DNA from 3 places in the Planococcus versutus genome. Region 1 is predicted to be linked to each of the others. Evidence: predicted binding sites of a transcription regulator. Region 1 holds the regulator's gene; each other region holds the start of a gene.
What was found. Region 1 encodes LexA, which represses DNA repair genes until DNA is damaged. Its sites were predicted from a motif close to CGAACATATGTTCG; they were not measured.
Positions count from the first base shown of each region.

Region 2: uvrB (excinuclease ABC subunit UvrB) is a predicted target of LexA. The motif match lies at 3,437-3,450, and genes of this name have one in related genera.
Region 3: I858_RS11685 (Y-family DNA polymerase) is a predicted target of LexA. The motif match lies at 4,231-4,244, and genes of this name have one in related genera.

Region 1 covers NZ_CP016540.2:2,029,295-2,035,488, reverse strand. Annotated here, with positions in the region: gene I858_RS10500 (hypothetical protein) at 1-27, shown strand, start outside; gene I858_RS10495 (hypothetical protein) at 95-289, shown strand; gene I858_RS10490 (class I SAM-dependent methyltransferase) at 387-1,121, shown strand; gene lexA (transcriptional repressor LexA) at 1,172-1,792, opposite strand; gene yneA (cell division suppressor protein YneA) at 1,960-2,277, shown strand; gene I858_RS10475 (YneB family resolvase-like protein) at 2,274-2,927, shown strand; gene I858_RS10470 (DUF896 domain-containing protein) at 2,986-3,219, shown strand; gene tkt (transketolase) at 3,307-5,310, shown strand; gene I858_RS10460 (YneF family protein) at 5,440-5,682, shown strand; gene I858_RS10455 (hypothetical protein) at 5,815-6,096, shown strand; gene I858_RS10450 (alpha/beta hydrolase) at 6,160-6,194, opposite strand, start outside.
Region 2 covers NZ_CP016540.2:1,041,518-1,047,711, reverse strand. Annotated here, with positions in the region: gene uvrA (excinuclease ABC subunit UvrA) at 1-1,377, opposite strand, end outside; gene uvrB (excinuclease ABC subunit UvrB) at 1,384-3,366, opposite strand; gene I858_RS05250 (IDEAL domain-containing protein) at 3,567-3,809, opposite strand; gene I858_RS05245 (competence protein ComK) at 3,987-4,541, shown strand; gene I858_RS05240 (ABC1 kinase family protein) at 4,814-6,194, opposite strand, start outside.
Region 3 covers NZ_CP016540.2:2,277,695-2,283,888, forward strand. Annotated here, with positions in the region: gene I858_RS11660 (aldehyde dehydrogenase) at 1-201, opposite strand, end outside; gene I858_RS11665 (Gfo/Idh/MocA family protein) at 289-1,212, opposite strand; gene I858_RS17225 (hypothetical protein) at 1,331-1,471, shown strand; gene I858_RS11670 (thermonuclease family protein) at 1,643-2,371, shown strand; tRNA gene I858_RS11675 (tRNA-Val) at 2,458-2,530, shown strand; gene I858_RS11680 (YolD-like family protein) at 2,575-2,937, opposite strand; gene I858_RS11685 (Y-family DNA polymerase) at 2,951-4,210, opposite strand; gene I858_RS11690 (TRAP transporter permease) at 4,592-6,194, opposite strand, start outside.

The DNA of each region.
Region 1 (6,194 bases):
CTAAAAGAATTGTCTAAACAGCAATAGCGTTTGGACTATGGTACACTTATTCAGAAAGAAAAGAAAACCTTAGTAGATTAGAGGAGGCCATTTCATGAAGATGTTTCGAGTAGAATTTAATTTTGATAAAGAAAATACGTTTGTTCATCACATTCAAGCTGTGGATAAAGAATCGGCATTAAGTCAAATCCCATCAAATGGTACTTACGAAGTTTCCGATAATGAAACAAGCAATATTTATCGCATCACAATCAATTTAGTTAATTATATAAAAGTCAGCGAATTGTAGAAGGTTTCTTCTTGATAAGCTGCACAGAGGTGTTGCAGAAGCAGCATCTTTTTTTACGGCATTATTTTGATGAAAGTCAATAATAGGAGGAATTGTAATGGAATTTAAAGGTCCAGCTGTTTACGAAGAGACGGATTTTTTAACTAACTATTTGAGAAGAAGAAATCGCGTGGATAGTCCGAATAACAGTATTGAAAAACCAGTAATTTATGAATTGCTTGGATCGTTTCAACACCAACGCATATTAGATTTAGGATGCGGAGATGCGAGTTTTGGCAAAGAACTATTAGCGAACGGTGCATGTAACTATCATGGAGTTGAAGGGTCTGGACAAATGATTGACTTAGCGATTCAAAACTTAGCAGGTTTTTCAGGAGAACTTACACAGTCAAAACTTGAATCATTTGACTTTCCAAAAAAATCGGTTGATACTGTCACTTCTCGCTTAGTCATTCACTACTTAAAAGAAGTAGATCAATTGTTTCGGGATGTCCATGCGAGTTTGAAAGATGGAGGTAAATTTATCTTTAGTATACAACATCCATTAACCACGTCTTCTTTTGCAAGCAAAGAGTCGGGTGAAAAAAGAAGCAATTGGATTGTGGATGATTATTTTATAGAAGGCGAACGCAAAGAGCCATGGATTGATAAAATAGTGGTCAAATATCACCGTACCGTTGAGAATTACTTTACCGCTTTAACACAGGCTGGTTTTAATGTAACAGGGTTACGCGAGGGGATGCCAAGTCGACATCATTTTCAAGACGAAGAAGGATACGAAAGAAGAAAACGAATTCCAGTTATTTTAGCGTTTAGCTGTTTAAAAGGATAACAAATTTACATAATAAAAACACCGTGAAATTTTTCACGGTGTTTTTTGGATTAATGAATTTGGCGATAGACGCCAACAACTTTACCTAAAATAGATACTTGTTCCACAATAATGGGATCCATTGAAGAATTTTCAGGCTGTAAACGGAAATAATTATCTTCTCGGAAAAAGCGTTTTACAGTTGCTTCGTCTTCGGCAGTCATTGCGACGACGATATCGCCATTATTAGCGGTTTGTTGTTGTTTTACGATAACATAGTCGCCGTTTAAAATACCAGCTTCGATCATACTTTCTCCCATGATTTCTAACATGAAGATGTGATCATCTTCTGTGCCATAACTTTGTGGAAGTGGAAAGTATTCTTCAACGTTCTCAATCGCCGTAATGGGTGTACCGGCAGTTACTTTACCAATTAAAGGTACGTGCAATACAGGACTTTTATCAATTAAAGCTTCATCAGTGCTAATAACTTCGATAGCTCTTGGTTTAGTCGGATCTCGACGGATTAAGCCTTTACTTTCAAGACGGGCCAAGTGACCATGAACAGTCGAGCTAGATGCAAGACCCACGGCCTCACCAATTTCACGAACGGAAGGCGGATAGCCTTTTAAGCGGACTTCTTCTTTTATGAATGTCAGGATGTCTTCTTGACGCTTAGATACTTTTTTCAACCGTTTCACCTCATTTTGAGTAATTCTACTTGATTTCTACCAATAGTATACCAACTCGGGCATTGAAATGCAAACATAGGTTCGAATTTTAATTGTTGACAAAAACACTTGTTCGCATTAATATGAGAACATACATTCCGAACACTCATTCCCAGGAGGCGATTTAAATAACAATCATCCGACAAAACACTTATCTTATTTTATTTTTCGTGTTAATTATGTTGTTTACTTTTTATGCAATTTTGTCCCATACTAACAACAGTGCACAAACAAGCCAACTTGAAATAAAAGAAGGCGATACACTGTGGACTTTAGCTGAATCTTTTAGTGGTTCGACGCCGCATCATGAATGGATAGAAGAAATTATGAAAGAAAATAATTTAACAACTGCTAAAATTATCGCAGGTGATTCTCTTGATATCCCTAGTGATCAACTTAACTACGTGCCAGATGAAACGAAAAAATTTGCAGGTGACAATGAATGAAGAAAATCGCATTATTATATTGTCGTGTCAGCACAACAAAAGACACACAAGAATCTTCACTAGAGAGACAAGAAGAAGAGCTAATGAAGTTTGCGTTTCAGCAATCCTATAAAGTGGACGGTGTCTTTTCCGATCAGCATAGCGGCTATGAAATGGACCGAGAAGGATTACTAGAAATGCTCAATGCCATTAAAACAGATGCAGTGGACGCTGTTTTCATTCAAGATGAGACCCGTCTAGGTAGAGGGCATGCAAGGATAGCCCTCTTGCACGTAATGAAAAAATACAATGTTGATGTGTATACGCTATCAGATCAAGGACCTATTGCGCTAAATGATATGGATGATATGGTGCTTGAAATTTTAGCTATCGTTGAAGAATATCAGCGCAAAATACATAATGCTAAAATCAAACGAGGCATGAAACGCGCTGTAAACAATGGGTATAGACCGGAAAAAAATCTTAAAGGCAAAGGCAATCCGGACGGACGAGAGCGTATTGATTTACCAATTGATCAAATCGTAAGTTTAAAGGCTAATGGCTTAACGTTCAGTGAAATTGCCGTAACATTGCAAGGATTTGGCTATCAAGCGAGCAAAGCGACAGTACATCGTCGTTACAAAGAATACGAACGACTGATGGAAGACTAAAACATTGCAGAAATCGGACTTTTTTTGTACGATATGAAAAGAAGAAAGGTGGATGTACATGTTATCACCCGATAAGTTAAATCGTATCAACCAATTGTCACGCAAATCCAAAACCGATGGCTTAACAAAAGAAGAAGCACATGAACAAACAGCTTTGCGTCAAGAATACTTGCAAACTTTCCGCAAAACAATGCGTGGCACAATTGAAAACGTAAAAGTAATTGATCCTAACGGAAATGATGTAACTCCGGACAAGGTCAAAAATATCCGAGAGAATAAGTATTTGAATTAACTACTTATTCTCTTTTTCATTGTATTCTTTTCTATTGTTGACTAAACTAGAAAGGGATTAACTATTTGTTTGAGAAAGGATGTTACTATGTCAACCCACGCAGATCAACTTGCAGTAACTACAATTCGTACACTTTCTATCGATGCTATTGAAAAAGCAAATTCTGGTCATCCAGGATTGCCAATGGGCGCAGCTCCAATGGCGTATACATTATGGACGAAACACATGAACCACAACCCGAAAAACCCTAATTGGTTTAACCGTGACCGTTTTGTGTTATCGGCAGGGCATGGTTCCATGCTTTTATACAGTTTGCTTCATTTGAGCGGCTATGGTTTGGAAATGGATGAAATCAAAAACTTCCGTCAATGGGATTCAAAAACTCCTGGACATCCTGAATTTGGTCATACTGTAGGTGTAGAAGCTACAACCGGACCGCTTGGTCAAGGAATTGGAATGGCTGTTGGTATGGCTATGGCTGAACGCCATTTAGCAGCTACTTATAATAAAGACGATATGAACGTTATTGATCACAATACTTTCGCTTTATGCGGCGATGGTGATTTGATGGAAGGTGTCGCTGGAGAAGCAATTTCTCTTGCAGGTCACTTGAAGTTAGACAAACTGGTTATTCTATACGATAGTAATGATATTTCGTTAGATGGACCACTGAGCAAAAGTTTTTCTGAAAACGTACAAAAACGTTTTGAGTCATACGGTTGGAATTACTTACGCGTAGACGATGGTAATCAATTAGACGATTTGTCTGAAAAAATTGCGCAAGCTAAGCAATTTTCAGACAAGCCCACGTTGATCGAAGTCAAAACAGTGATCGGTTACGGTTCGCCAAACAAATCAGGTAAAGCAGATTCTCACGGTGCGCCACTTGGTGAGGATGAAATGAAGTTGACGAAAGAGCATTACGAATGGACATTCGAAGAGGATTTTTATGTACCGAAAGAAGTGTATGAAACCTTCGAACAAGCAACTGAAGAAGTAGGAGCAAAAGCTGAGTCGGAGTGGAACGAATTATATGCCCAATACGAATCAGCACATCCCGAGTTAGCTGAGCAATTACAAATGGCTATTCGTGGTGAACTTCCAGAGAACTTTGATGCTGAATTCCCGACGTATGAAGCCGGTAAAAAACAAGCAACGCGTGCTTCTTCTGGAGACATGATTAATGCAATCGCTAAAACGGTTCCTTCATTCTTTGGTGGTAGCGCCGATCTTGCTGGATCTAACAAAACAAATATTAAAGGCGCGGGCGACTTTGACGCTGAACATCCTGAAGGACGTAATATTTGGTTTGGTGTACGAGAATTTGCAATGGGTGCTGCTTTAAATGGTATGGCACTACACGGTGGACTGCATGTCTTTGGTGGAACGTTCTTCGTCTTTAGTGACTATGTACGCCCAGCTATTCGTTTGGCTGCATTAATGGGACTTCCTGTCACATATGTCTTTACGCATGATAGCGTAGCAGTTGGTGAAGATGGTCCAACTCATGAGCCAGTGGAACAATTAGCATCTCTTCGTGCAATGCCAAACTTGAGCGTTGTTCGTCCTGCTGATGCTAATGAAACAAAAGCAGCTTGGCGTTTAGCGTTAACAGCTAAAGCGACACCAACTTTATTAGTACTGTCGCGTCAAGACTTACCAATTCTAGAAAAGAGCGGAGAACTTGCTGAAACTGGCGTTGAAAAAGGTGCTTATGTCGTGTCACCTGTTGAAAACCCACAAGCATTGTTATTAGCGACTGGCTCTGAGGTTAGTTTAGCAGTAGCTGCACAAAAGCAATTAGCTAAAGAAGGAATTAACGTATCGGTCGTTTCAATGCCATCTTGGGATCGTTTTGAAAAACAAGATAAGGAATACAAGCAATCTGTTATTCCAAAAACAATTAAAAAGCGTCTTGCAATAGAAGTAGGAACTTCATTTGGCTGGGATCGTTACACAGGAGATGAAGGCGAAATTCTGGCAATTGATCGCTTTGGTGCGAGTGCGCCAGGAGATCGCATTATGGAAGAGCTTGGATTCACGGTTGAAAACGTAGTTAACAAAGTTAAAAACTTAGTTAACGAGAAATAAAATGGAGAATGGGGCATTTGCTGCTCCCCTTTTTTTATTATTTTCCTACATATGGTCACAATTCTTTTTTTATAGTATAATCCATTGTGGTGCACTACTTATTTACGCAACACGAAGGAGGTAACAAGAATGAATACATGGATCTGGATCGTAATCGTTATCGTGGCTTTACTCGCAGGTGTTGCACTTGGATTCTTTATCGCACGTCGATACATGATGAAATATTTGCAAGATAACCCACCAATCAATGAAGAAATGCTACGAATCATGATGATGCAAATGGGACAAAAACCGTCTCAAAAGAAAATCAATCAAATGATGTCTCAAATGAATAAAGCATCAACTAAACCAGAAAAAAAAATTAAAAAATAAAAGTACTCTTCGGAGTACTTTTTTTATTTTGACTAGATTTATCAATTAAAATTTTGGATAACGGGTATTGTCTTTGTAAAGGTTACTTTTCAGTTGTGTAAGCTAAAGTCAATACTAAAGGAGGAATCAGTAATGAGTGAACAGCAAGAGTTGCGTTTTTACTTGCCTGTGATCGAAGAAGATGAAAAAGAAACCGGAACATTTAATTTAGAGACAACAAACATGAAGAAATCGTTTCCGATGTCTATAGATAAGATCCAAGAGTTGGTAAAAGACATGACTGATTACAATCTGGATACCATTGAACTTCATGTAACAGGCATAGTTAAAAGTGGACCGATTACGGAATTGTTTATTGGTGTCGAAGGAGAAGCGGGTATGAAGCTTATCTTGAACAAAAAGAAAGAAACATAAGAAAGCACTCCACAGAGTGTTTTCTTATGTTTCGAGATAGAAGAGAAGTTATTGAATTTCTTTTTAGTGAGAGGTTAGTAAACTGTACGTCATTAAAA
Region 2 (6,194 bases), 990 kb from region 1:
AATCAATTTCGCAATTTGCATGTCTTTTTCGGATAATGTGAGTTGATCAAAAAACTGATACGCTTCCACAATCGAAAATTCCGCTACTGTACCAATGTGTAAGTCATTCACTTTAACTGACAGCGATTCAGGCTTCAAGCGATAGCCTTCACAAACCGTGCAGCTTTGTTGTTCCATGTACTTTTCCATTTGATCACGAATATAATCGGATGAAGTTTCACGATAGCGACGATCAACATTTGAAAGCACACCTTCAAAGCTAATGTAGTTGTCACGCTTTTGACCATAATCGTTTTCATAGCGAAAACGGATTTTATCTACGCCAGAGCCACGCATAATCATATTGATGTGTTCTTCTGGCAGCTCACTAACTGGGATATCCATATCAATTTTATAATGTTCACAAACTGCTTTTAATAATTGTGGATAATATTGCGAACTTGTTGGTTGCCAAGGAACGATAGCTCCTTTGCTAAGTGATACACTCCAGTCAGGAATCACTAGCTCTGGGTCAACTTCTAATTTCACACCTAAACCATCACATTCTGGACAAGCGCCAAAAGGTGAGTTGAACGAAAACATTCGAGGCTCTAGTTCTCCGATTGAAAATCCGCAAATCGGACAAGCATGATGCTCACTAAACAATAATTCTTCTTGTCCCATCACATCAACTAATACGCGTCCTTCTGCCAACCGAAGAGCTGATTCCAAAGAATCACTTAACCGTGGCGCAATACCTTCTTTAATAATAATGCGATCAATCACTACTTCTATGTTATGTTTTTTATTTTTGTCTAATGAAATGTTATCATCTAGGTCAATAAGTTCTCCATCAACGCGAACTCGAACATATCCTTGTTTTTTAATATCTTCAAGCAATTTCACATGCGTTCCTTTGCGTCCTGAGACGATCGGTGCCAAAATTTGCATTTTAGTACGCTCTGGATATTCGACAATACGGTCTACCATTTGTTCAATCGTCTGCGATGATATTTCAATTCCGTGATTCGGACAAATAGGCTTACCTACACGCGCATACATCAAGCGCATGTAATCATAAATTTCTGTGACCGTTGCAACTGTAGAACGAGGATTTTTGCTAGTTGTTTTCTGATCGATTGAAATTGCTGGCGACAAGCCTTCAATTAAATCGACATCCGGCTTATCCATTTGTCCCAAAAATTGACGCGCATACGCAGACAGTGACTCCACGTAGCGTCGCTGCCCTTCAGCATAAATTGTATCAAACGCCAATGAAGACTTGCCAGATCCTGAAAGCCCCGTCATCACAACAAGTTTGTCACGTGGAATAACAACGTCAATGTTCTTTAAATTGTTTGCACGCGCTCCTTGGATCCGTATCTCTGTATTTTTCAACTTCTATCATCCTTCCGCCTTCAATTCAAGAACTGTGTCACGCAGTTCTGCAGCACGTTCAAAATCGAGTGCTTTTGCTGCTTCTTTCATTTCTACTTCCAGTAAACTGATTAGCTTCACGCGCTCTTCTTTTTTGAGTTTTTTGCCCGATACTGCTTTTGAAATGTATTCTTCTGATTCTTCCGCAGCATTTGTTGCACGAATCACATCACGGATTTTCTTTTGTATGGTAATTGGCGTTACGTCATTTTCTTCATTGTATTCAGCTTGGATGGTACGTCGACGTGTGGTTTCGTCCATTGCACGTTGCATCGAGTCTGTTATCCGGTCTGCATACATAATAACGTGGCCATTTGAGTTTCTTGCTGCGCGTCCCATTGTTTGAATAAGTGCGCGGTCAGAACGCAAGAAGCCTTCTTTATCTGCATCTAAGATGGTTACTAATGAAACTTCAGGAATATCCAGTCCTTCACGCAATAAGTTAATGCCGACAAGCGCATCATAAACACCCATACGCAATTCACGGATAATTTCAATCCGTTCTAGTGTTTTAATTTCAGAATGCAAATAGTTTACTTTGATGCCGGCATCTTTTAAATAAGCCGTTAAATCTTCCGACATCTTCTTAGTCAATGTGGTCACGAGTACACGTTCATTTTTCTCTGCACGTTGACGAATTTCGTACATCAAATCATCAATTTGCCCTTCAATCGGTCGAATTTCAATCGTTGGATCTAATAAGCCTGTTGGACGAATAATTTGTTCGACCATTTCTGGCGTATGTTCCAATTCATATGGACCTGGTGTAGCTGATACAAAAACAGCTTGGCTAATATGATCTTCAAATTCGGTAAACGTTAATGGCCGGTTGTCCATTGCAGAAGGCAAGCGAAAACCATGTTCAACTAATACTTTTTTACGTGCTTGGTCACCATTAAACATGCCGCGCACTTGTGGCAATGTCACATGACTTTCATCCACGACTAACAAAAAATCTTCTGGAAAATAATCAATTAATGTATAAGGTTGTGCGCCTGCAGGACGTAATGTTAAATGACGCGAATAGTTCTCGATCCCCGAACAAAATCCCATTTCTCGCATCATTTCTAAGTCGTAACGGGTTCGCTGTTCAAGTCGCTGCGCTTCTAATAATTTGTCTTCTGCACGCATTTCTTTAAGCCGTTCTTCTAATTCGATTTCAATATTTTCAATAGCTTTCACCATTTTATCTTCGCGCGTAACAAAGTGAGATGCAGGGAAAATAGCGACGTGATCGCGTTCCCCTATAATTTTGCCAGTCAACGCATCTACTTCACGAATCCGGTCTATTTCATCGCCAAAAAATTCAACACGTAAACATCTTTCATCGCGTGAAGCAGGGAAAATTTCAACAACATCTCCACGTACGCGGAATGTACCCCGAGTAAAACTAATATCATTGCGTTCGTATTGCACATCTACTAATTTTCTTAACAACTGATTGCGTTCAATTTCCATTCCTTTTCGCAATGAAACAACAAGCTCACGGTATTCCTTTGGTGAACCGAGTCCATATATACACGAAACCGAAGCGACAACAATGACATCGTCTCGTTCAAATAACGAACTTGTTGCTGAGTGACGTAATTTATCAATTTCATCGTTAATGCTGGCATCTTTTTCAATAAATGTGTCGGATTGAGGAACATACGCTTCGGGCTGGTAATAATCATAATAACTGACGAAATACTCAACCGCGTTATCTGGGAAAAATTCTTTGAATTCACTATAAAGCTGTCCTGCTAAGGTTTTATTGTGGGCCATAACAAGTGTCGGTTTTTTAACTTGCTGAATGACGTTCGACATCGTGTAGGTTTTACCTGTACCGGTAGCACCTAGTAATGTTTGGCAACGCTTGCCGTTAATGATGCCTTGTGTTATTTCAGCGATTGCCTGCGGTTGATCACCTGCAGGTTCATACGGGGCTTGAAGATTAAATTCCTGTTTCATAACAAGGCGTCCTCCCATTCTTTCAATAGTTCTATTTTAACATATGCCCTAAAAAACCACTAACAAAAAGCGAACGTATGTTTTTTGAAGAAAAATTGGACTATGTTCGTTGAAAAAGCGTTTTGAATCTCTTTCGTGGTTTTTATAACTGAACAGAAAAAAAGAATTGGAGTTACTCCAATTCTTTTAAGGCAAGTTGATTATTCGATTTCTTCATAATTTAGACTTTGTAATTGAGCAGCATATACCGTGAATGCTTTTTGGTCGTGACTGTCCAGGGCTTTATCGATAAGTGCCATCAGCTGTTCTTGCTGTTGCGATCGATGAACATGCTTTAAGAATAGATCTAAGTAGATATCATTCAGCATTTTTTCCGCTTCTGTGATTTTTTTAGTTTGTGCCATTGCTTTCATGAAATCAGCATAAGAATAATAGTTTTCCATTCTACTTCACCCCGAATGCTTTTCATTAGTATACATGAAGAGAATAGAAGAAATCAATATTTATTTGAAAATTAAAACTAAAGAGAAAAATTTTTATTTTCAATCTAATTCGTATTGCAGAATTCCCATTTTTTATTATAATAAGAATGTAAAGTAAATTTAGGGGGTTATTTTTTCATGAGTAGAAAGAATCACAGACCGTCCTCGTACACAATTTGTACAAATACCTATGCTCTTTTGCCCTATATAGAGGGGCATCGCACTTGGATGCGTGTGATTGAAGATCGCAGTGAGCTTGTGGTAGAAGAAGCCGTTTATAAAACAGTCACTACTTCTTGTCGCTTTTATCGTGCTTCTTTGGAAAGTGCTACACTTTATGCTCAAAAAGCAGTTGGCGTAAAACACAAGCCCCCTATCATTATCGGTGAATACTATGGCAATCCGCTCATTTTCTTTCCAACACACTCTCCCAAAAACAAAGAATGCGTCTGGTTTAATTATGATGCTATCGACTTGATTGAAAGCGATAGCAGCGGCAAAGGCAGTATTATTTATTTGAGTAATAGTGAATCTGTTTATTTAGATGTGTCTCCAATTGCTTTGCGAAATCAACACTCTTTCGCTGGCTCACTTCGCCGTTATTTCAAAAAATCACAGCGTGTTCACAATCATCCAATGGCTTACGTAACGAAGCGAACCTTTCCACCGCGCAAACAACAACCGCTCGATTAGTTTCATTGTACGTACACTCTTTACGAAAATAACAATTACGGATTAGTTAAAAGAGTTGCCGATTCAAGTCAATGTATCAAACTTGAATCGGCAACTCTTTTTTACGCATATTTTGATGCCTGTCGGAGCTGATCAGGCACTTTCTCTTTTCTTATTGTCCAGTTCAAGTGCCTAGCTCCTCGGGTCATAAGTCAACCCATCTGTGTGGCAAAGAACGCCACACTGCTGGTCTGCCTTATGCCTGTCGGAGCTGATCAGGCACTTTCTCTTTTCTATTTAATCGATCGGTAGACCCATAGTGAGCCTACAAAGAATACAGATGAGACCCACATGTACGGTTCGTTCCAAAACCAGACAGATACAGAGATTCCTGTGAATGACAGGATCGTGAAAACGCCTGCAAACATCCTCGACTGTAGATCACGTCGGTATTCACGTTCACGACCATCACGATTTTCAAAATAGCGGCGTAGACGTTCTGGTTCTTCTAGATAATTGATGACTTTCTGTGGGAATACACGCAATGGTCCTGTAGCGTTCAACACCCAGCGTAGAATATCCTCTTTGCCAAAGATGCCTTTACCTTCTTTTTGGGAAGAAGCCCATTCGAGTATGCGTGGTCGTGCAAGCGCCATTAAATCTACTTTTGGATCTAAGATATGTAAGACGCCGACAAAAATAGAAGCTGCTCGTCCAAAAAAGGCAAATTCTGCTGGCAATTGAACCGGCTGTGTTCGGACGATTTCTTGCATGTCCTCCAATAAGCGCTCAACAACAAAACTATCCATTTGTGACAATTCATTCGATTCATAAGCTGCAACAAGTCGTGAAATGGTATCTCCCAAAACAGCACGATCGGCCTGTGGCAACAAAAACCGTAGTTCTTCAAGCGAATCCAGTACTTGATCGTAATTTTTGAAAATAATGCCTTCTGCTGCACGCAACACAGCTTGAGAATCTTTTTGTGAAATGTTACCGATCATTCCAAAATCGATCAACACAATGCCACCGTCAGGTTCAAGCAAAATGTTTCCTCCATGAGGGTCTGCATGGAATTGTCCACCATATAAGATTTGTTCTAAAAACAAAATAAACAGACGTTGGGATATTTCGTGTCGATCTAATTCATTTTTTTCAATAAAGGCTAAATCTGTAATGCGAGCCCCTTCAATCCATTCCATTACCAATACACGACGCGTCGTATATTCGTCAAAATATAATGGAATGCGAACACCTTCCATAGAATCAAAACGTTCAGCAAAAGAACGCCCATTCTGAAGTTCTTTCACAAAATTCAATTCGTCTCCGATAGTTTGCGTCATTTCTACGTACAATAGCTTAAAATCAATTTGTTTTGCGAATGACGTGAATTTTTCAGTCAACCAGATCACAATACGGATAGCCTTAAAGTCTGCGCGTAAAATACGATCTGTCCCTGGACGCTGAACTTTCACTGCTACTTCGGTACCATCTTTTAATACTCCTTTATACACTTCACCAATAGAAGCAGAAGCCACTGCCGAATCCGATAACTTTTCTAAGTAATTGGTATACGGTGTGTTCCATTCTTCTTCTAGTACAGAAACAATACTTTTTCTGGGTACAGAAGGCACACGATCTGTCAATCCTTCTAATTCTGCAAGAAAAGATGGT
Region 3 (6,194 bases), 250 kb from region 1:
TTCTGTTGCATAAGCTTCAAATTCACTTTTTCCTAAATCGTTCTTTAATGCATTAATGACCGCAGTTTCGTTAGCTTGGATAACAGTTTTTAATCGATATAATTGCTCGATTCGAAAACTCGCTGATTTTGTGTCCCCTGTATAATAATAAGCACGTTGTTCTTCAATCATGTGTTCTACGTCAGTTGCAGTAAAATTCATTGTCCATCCCCCTCTAAGTCTCTTCAGTATATCAAGCAAAGTATTCTATAAGCTAAACTAACGCTCATACTTGTCTTCCCCAATAATCTACTCTATTAACAAATGATCGATATACCGTTGAACAAGCAAGCCTTCTTCAAAGTCTACCAAAACCGTTGAGTATTCATTCATTTCTTCAAAAAGTGATGGTACTTCTTCAAATTCACTAATCAGCTGACGATCTTCTCCCGCTGTTGACTGGTAAAGATTTGTCCAGTTTTCTAACGTTAACACACCTTGTTTGCCGTAAATTTTAAACTGCAACAACTCCTTTTGCCCAATATCACTAAGTCCCGTTAGTAAAAATGGAATTTGCTCTTTGGTCAGTCCGTGTGCAATAATTCCTGTTTCGCATTTATCTGCCTGCTGCGGATAGGTAATGTGATGAGAAGTAAAATTCAACTCATTAAACAGCCGATTCATTAATTGAAGATAATGTGGAAAAACTTCACGGACAAATCCACCTTGACTGCGTGAACCAATCCACGGATTTCGCTGCCAACGTCTCGGCCAGTCTGGAAAAAAAGTTTGAAGTTCGATACGAACAACTTTGCCGATTGCTCCTGATTTAACACGCTTTGCTAACTCTCGAACTGCAGGTGCATACATTAATGGAAAATGCATAGCTGTTTGCACACGATTATTTTGAACAGATTCCACCATCATTTCGCCATCAGCTACATTGTGCGCCAATGGTTTTTCACAAAGAATATTGATTCCTGCACTTGCTGCTAAGTTTGCAATTTCTGCATGATAAGCAGGAGGTGTCGCAATATATACCCAGTTGATATCTGAGTGGAAAACCTCTTCGATTGAGCTCGCCATTGGGATGTTGTACATTTGACTAATTTCTGTAAGTCGTTCAGTTTGTTCATCATAAACCATTTTTATTTCCACATGACTTTCTTGCTGAAGTTGTTTAATGATTCGTTCTCCCACAATTCCTGCTCCAATGATACCAATTGAAATCATTTGTACTCTCTCCTTTTACTGTTTTTCAGCTTTTTATATTTGGTGTTTATAAGTGTACCCTTTAAGGGTATAGAATAGTCAAACAATACCATCTGTTATAAACTGAGGAGGTTATATAATGAACGAACTAACAAAATGGTGGGAACCAATTTTTACAGGACAATTAGAAGTAGGTGTCGATAAAGAAAAATTGGAAAACTTAACAGAAGAATCGCTTTTATACTACACCGAACATCCAATAGCAGAGCCTGCACGTTGATCGATGACGGTTGCTAAATTATATTTCGTATACATAAAAACACTTGTTTCTTTACTGAAACAAGTGTTTTATTTTGCAGTCAATTGACCATGCTGTCTTAAAACGAACTGCCACCGGATAGCCAATTGATTTGATTTTTCGTATACTAAAAGAACGAAAGCAGGGATGGCAATGAAACTAAAATTTATGATACTGGCTTTACTTTTTCTATCAGGCTGCGGAATGGCTGGATCCGTTGACACGCCAAATACCACTGATCAAATCGATGTAAAAGTTACAAAAGTCATTGATGGCGACACTATCAAAATTATATACGAAGGCGATGAAGTAACGGTTCGGTATTTGTTAATTGATACACCAGAAACCAATCATCCGCGCTTAGGCGAACAACCGCTTGGCAAAGAAGCGACAAAAGAAAACAAACGACTCATCGATTCAGGCGATGTTACGATTGAATTTGACGTTGGTGACCGCTTTGATGATTACGATCGGTTACTTGCCTATATCTACGTAGATGGCAAAAGTGTTCAAGAACAAATGATTGACGCAGGTCTAGCGAGAGTCGCTTATGTGTTCCCGCCGAACACGCGTTACTTGGATCAGTTTGAGCACGCAGAACAACTGGCGAAAGAAAACGAAGCAGGAATTTGGCAATATGAAAACTACTCCACTGACCGGGGCTTTGATGCAGATGCTTATGGACAGAAGTCTACTGGAAATTCACCGCCCACTAGGTCTGACCAACAAAACAGCAACTGCGATATTAAAGGCAATATTAACCGCAGCGGCAATAAAATTTACCACTTGCCAAGCGATTCTTCCTATGAACAAACCAATCCAGAAGTGTGGTTTTGTTCTGAGCAAGAAGCACAAGATGCAGGCTTTAAAGGCTTAGAGTAGTAAGGTACAAAACCCTATTTTGTTTGTTCACCAACTATTGACTTTTTCTAAGGACGAGCTATAATTAGATTTGTCCTTAAAATTGCGATTCCTTAGCTCAGCTGGGAGAGCGCTACCTTGACAGGGTAGAGGTCGCTGGTTCGAGCCCAGTAGGAATCATAAACAGTAACCGCACAGCCCTATGGCTTGTGCGGTTTTTTCTGTTAATCAATCATAAAGATTCCAACTACTTCGTCTATTGGCAGTCTATACTTTATATTGGTCTCTACACAAACGAGCACTTGATTGTTCGTATCAAGATTTCTAATTGTTCCGCGTTGTTCGTAAATAACACCTTCTTTCCAACTCTGGATCAGTACTTCACATTGACGCTTGAAGGCAATATCTAGTTCTTCTTGCAGTAGCCGCAAATCGTCATCCGTTAACTCAGGTTTCGCTACTAGTTCTTCTTTTGCATACCATTCCCGGATCATGTCGACGTGCTCTGGCAGCATTAACGCTGTCCATTTAATACGTCCACGATCTTTAATGTCACCTACCACTTTTAAATGCTTATTGCGCTTCATTAGACAAACCTCCTTATTCTTTATTGTGTCCCCCAATTAATTTTGTTCGGGCAATCGCGGTACCTGCCTGTGTAGCGGATATGCCGCGGTAAATCGCTGAATAGCCGTATCTTTTGCGAATTCTATCCATCACTTCTCCAAGCTGTCTGTTTTCAAATTTTTTTTCATCAAAGAGGCTTAACTGCATCGACGACTCTTCTTCTAAATTGCTGATAGCTAGTGAAATTTGCCGAACTGGCTTGTGTTGAAAATGTTCTTGGAAAAGCTCTTGGCAAAGTTGGTACATTGTCAACGTATCGTTTGTCGCTTCGTCAATAGAACGTGAACGAGAAAAGCCACCACCAAATGCCGTCTTACTGTAAACGATGCTCAAATGGACTGTTCGTCCTGCACGTCTTGCTTGGCGTGTGCGCATCGCAACATCTTCACACATTTCTAAAATAACTGTCATGATGTCTTGTTCTTCTATGTAATCTCGGTATAAAATTTGGCCTTTTCCGTAACTGACTTGTCCTTCAACTAAAGACGAACCCATGTCCGACAAATCAATACCATTGGCGTGTTGATGCAATTGATTGCCTAAAATACCAAACTGTTTTTCTAAAACAGCAACACCTGTGCATGCCAAATCTCCTACTGAAAAAATACCCATGCTGTTTAAGGTTTTTTCTGTGCGCGATCCAATTCCCCACATTCGGCTCAAGGGTTGAACCGGCCATAATTTTTTGGCCACATCGTCAAATGACCAATAAGCAAATCCCGTTTTTTTTGCCTCCAAATCCAGTGCTAATTTTGCTAGCAGCATATTTGGACCCCCTCCAACGGAAGATGGCAATTGAAAAAAATCCAATAGCTCTTGCTGAATCCGAAGCATCGTAGCTATTGGAGGACCCCATAATTTTTCAGTACCTGTTAGCTCGATAAAACTTTCATCCACACTGTAAATATGAATCGATTCTTTTGGCGCATAGCGTGCTAGTAATTCTGTAATCGCCATGGACTTTTGCAAATACAGTTTCATTTTGGGTTCTACTAATAAAATATCTTGATGATTAGGAACTTCATAAAGCCGCGTGCCAGTTTTTACACCAAATCGTTTTTTCATCATCGGTGATGCAGCTAATACCACACTGCCTTTACGTTGTGGATTGCTGACAACCGCAAGACAAACTTCCAGAGGGTCTAGTCCAAGCTCTACCGCTGAAACACTGGCGTAAAAGCCACACATATCGATGCAGAAGATAGAAGCTTCGGATAACGCTTGCTTCACCATCATAATCACCTCATAAAATAGGAACATTTGTTCTTATTTTATACTACAACGATCTTAACAGCAATCCTTTTTTAAGAAATTAAAATTTTTGATTTTAAAAACAGCAAACCTTATCGTCAATCGCTAAATTTTCTAACAACTTTACATTTATCAGTGAACAAGATATGATAAATCTAGTAACAAGTTCGACATCCACCGTTCTTATAAGATTGGTAAATCAGTAAGAATCATTGGGTGCCAAACCCACTACAAGCTTTAGGAACAAAGTTTGCTTTGAAAAAGTCATCGCCTTCGGGTGATGGCTTTTTTCATTTCCTTTTACATAGTTATAAAACATAAAGAAAACCGGTTAGGCTTGTGCCTAACCGGTTTTCTTTATGTTTATGCTTCCTCTGTTTTAACAGTTTTTTTATCGCGTGCTAGCCATTGAATACCAAACAAGATGACAAACAAGACGGCACCGATTGTATCAGACAAGCCTTCTGGATAAATCAACGCAAGTCCAGTAGCAAATGTAATGATGCGTTCAAACCAATTGAGCTTCCGGTACCAATAACCAATCAATCCTGCTCCGATCGCAACCATACCTGCTAAGGCTGTGATCAATACCCAAATCAATTCAGGCCAAGTGGTATCGATCATTAATAACGATGGAGACAACACGAACATATATGGAATAATAAAGGCTGCTGCTGCTAATTTTGCTGCAATAAAGCCCGTCCGTATCGGCTCGCCACCTGATATCCCTGATGCTGCAAACGCAGCAAGTGCGACAGGTGGTGTAATATCGGCAATGATTCCAAAATAGAATACAAATAAATGGGCAGATAACGCAACCACAAGTGGCACTGCCGCTCCGACTGGTTCATCTAACATCAACAGCGTAATAATAGCAGGTGCCGCAATTGTCGATGTAATAACGTAGTTAGCCGTTGTCGGAGAGCCCATGCCTAGCACAATCGCTGCTAGCATCGTGAAGAACAACGTTAATAAGATATTTCCGCCTGAAGCAGAAACTAATCCATTTGCTAAGCTCAATCCAAGTCCTGTCTTCACGACGACTCCAACAATAATACCAGCTGCTGCAGTTGCGGCTGCAACCGCTAATGCCGTTCTCGCTCCATCCACCAATGCCAAAATCATATCTTTAAAGTTTAAACGTGTTTCTTTATTAAATGCACTCACAAGTATTGTCAGCACGATTCCGTAAAGCGCTGCTTGCATTGTTGGAATACCAATCAATAAGAAGACGATAATCGCCACAATCGGCAACAAGAGATAAATCTTTTTTAATACTTCTTTACGATTTGGCATTTCTTCGGGTGAAAGACCTTTCAAGCCAATTCGCTTTGCTTCAAAGTGGGTCATAATCCAAACGCCTGTAAAGTATAAAAGAGCTGGAATCGTTGCAGCTTTCGCAATTTCCCAGTAGGTGACGCCACCAATAAATTCAACCATTAGGAAAGCTGCTGCTCCCATAATTGGAGGCATCAATTGTCCACCTGTAGAGGCTGCTGCTTCTACACCACCGGCAAATTCTTTTTTATAGCCTAGTTTTTTCATCATTGGAATTGTGTAAGAACCCGAAGTTACCACGTTAGCAACCGAACTCCCTGAAATTGTTCCTTGTAAAGCACTCGAGAAAATAGCGACTTTTGCCGGCCCACCCGTTAAATTTCCAGCTAGTGATACAGCTAAGTCATTAAAGTACTGTCCCACGCCTGTTTTGACCAAGAACGATCCAAATAACAAGAACGTGAATATAAAAGTGGCCGATACACCAATGGGTGTTCCGAGTACGCCATCTGTCGTATAGAACATCAACTGAACAAGTGAATCCAGATCTTGTCCTCTGTGGCGTAAAAATCCTGGGAAATAAGGTCCGAAAAAAGCATAAGCTAAAAACAAACTAGCAATGACAGTAATTGGCATACCAACTGCTCGTCGCGTTGCTTCTAACGTTAGCAGAACAGCTAAAATTCCG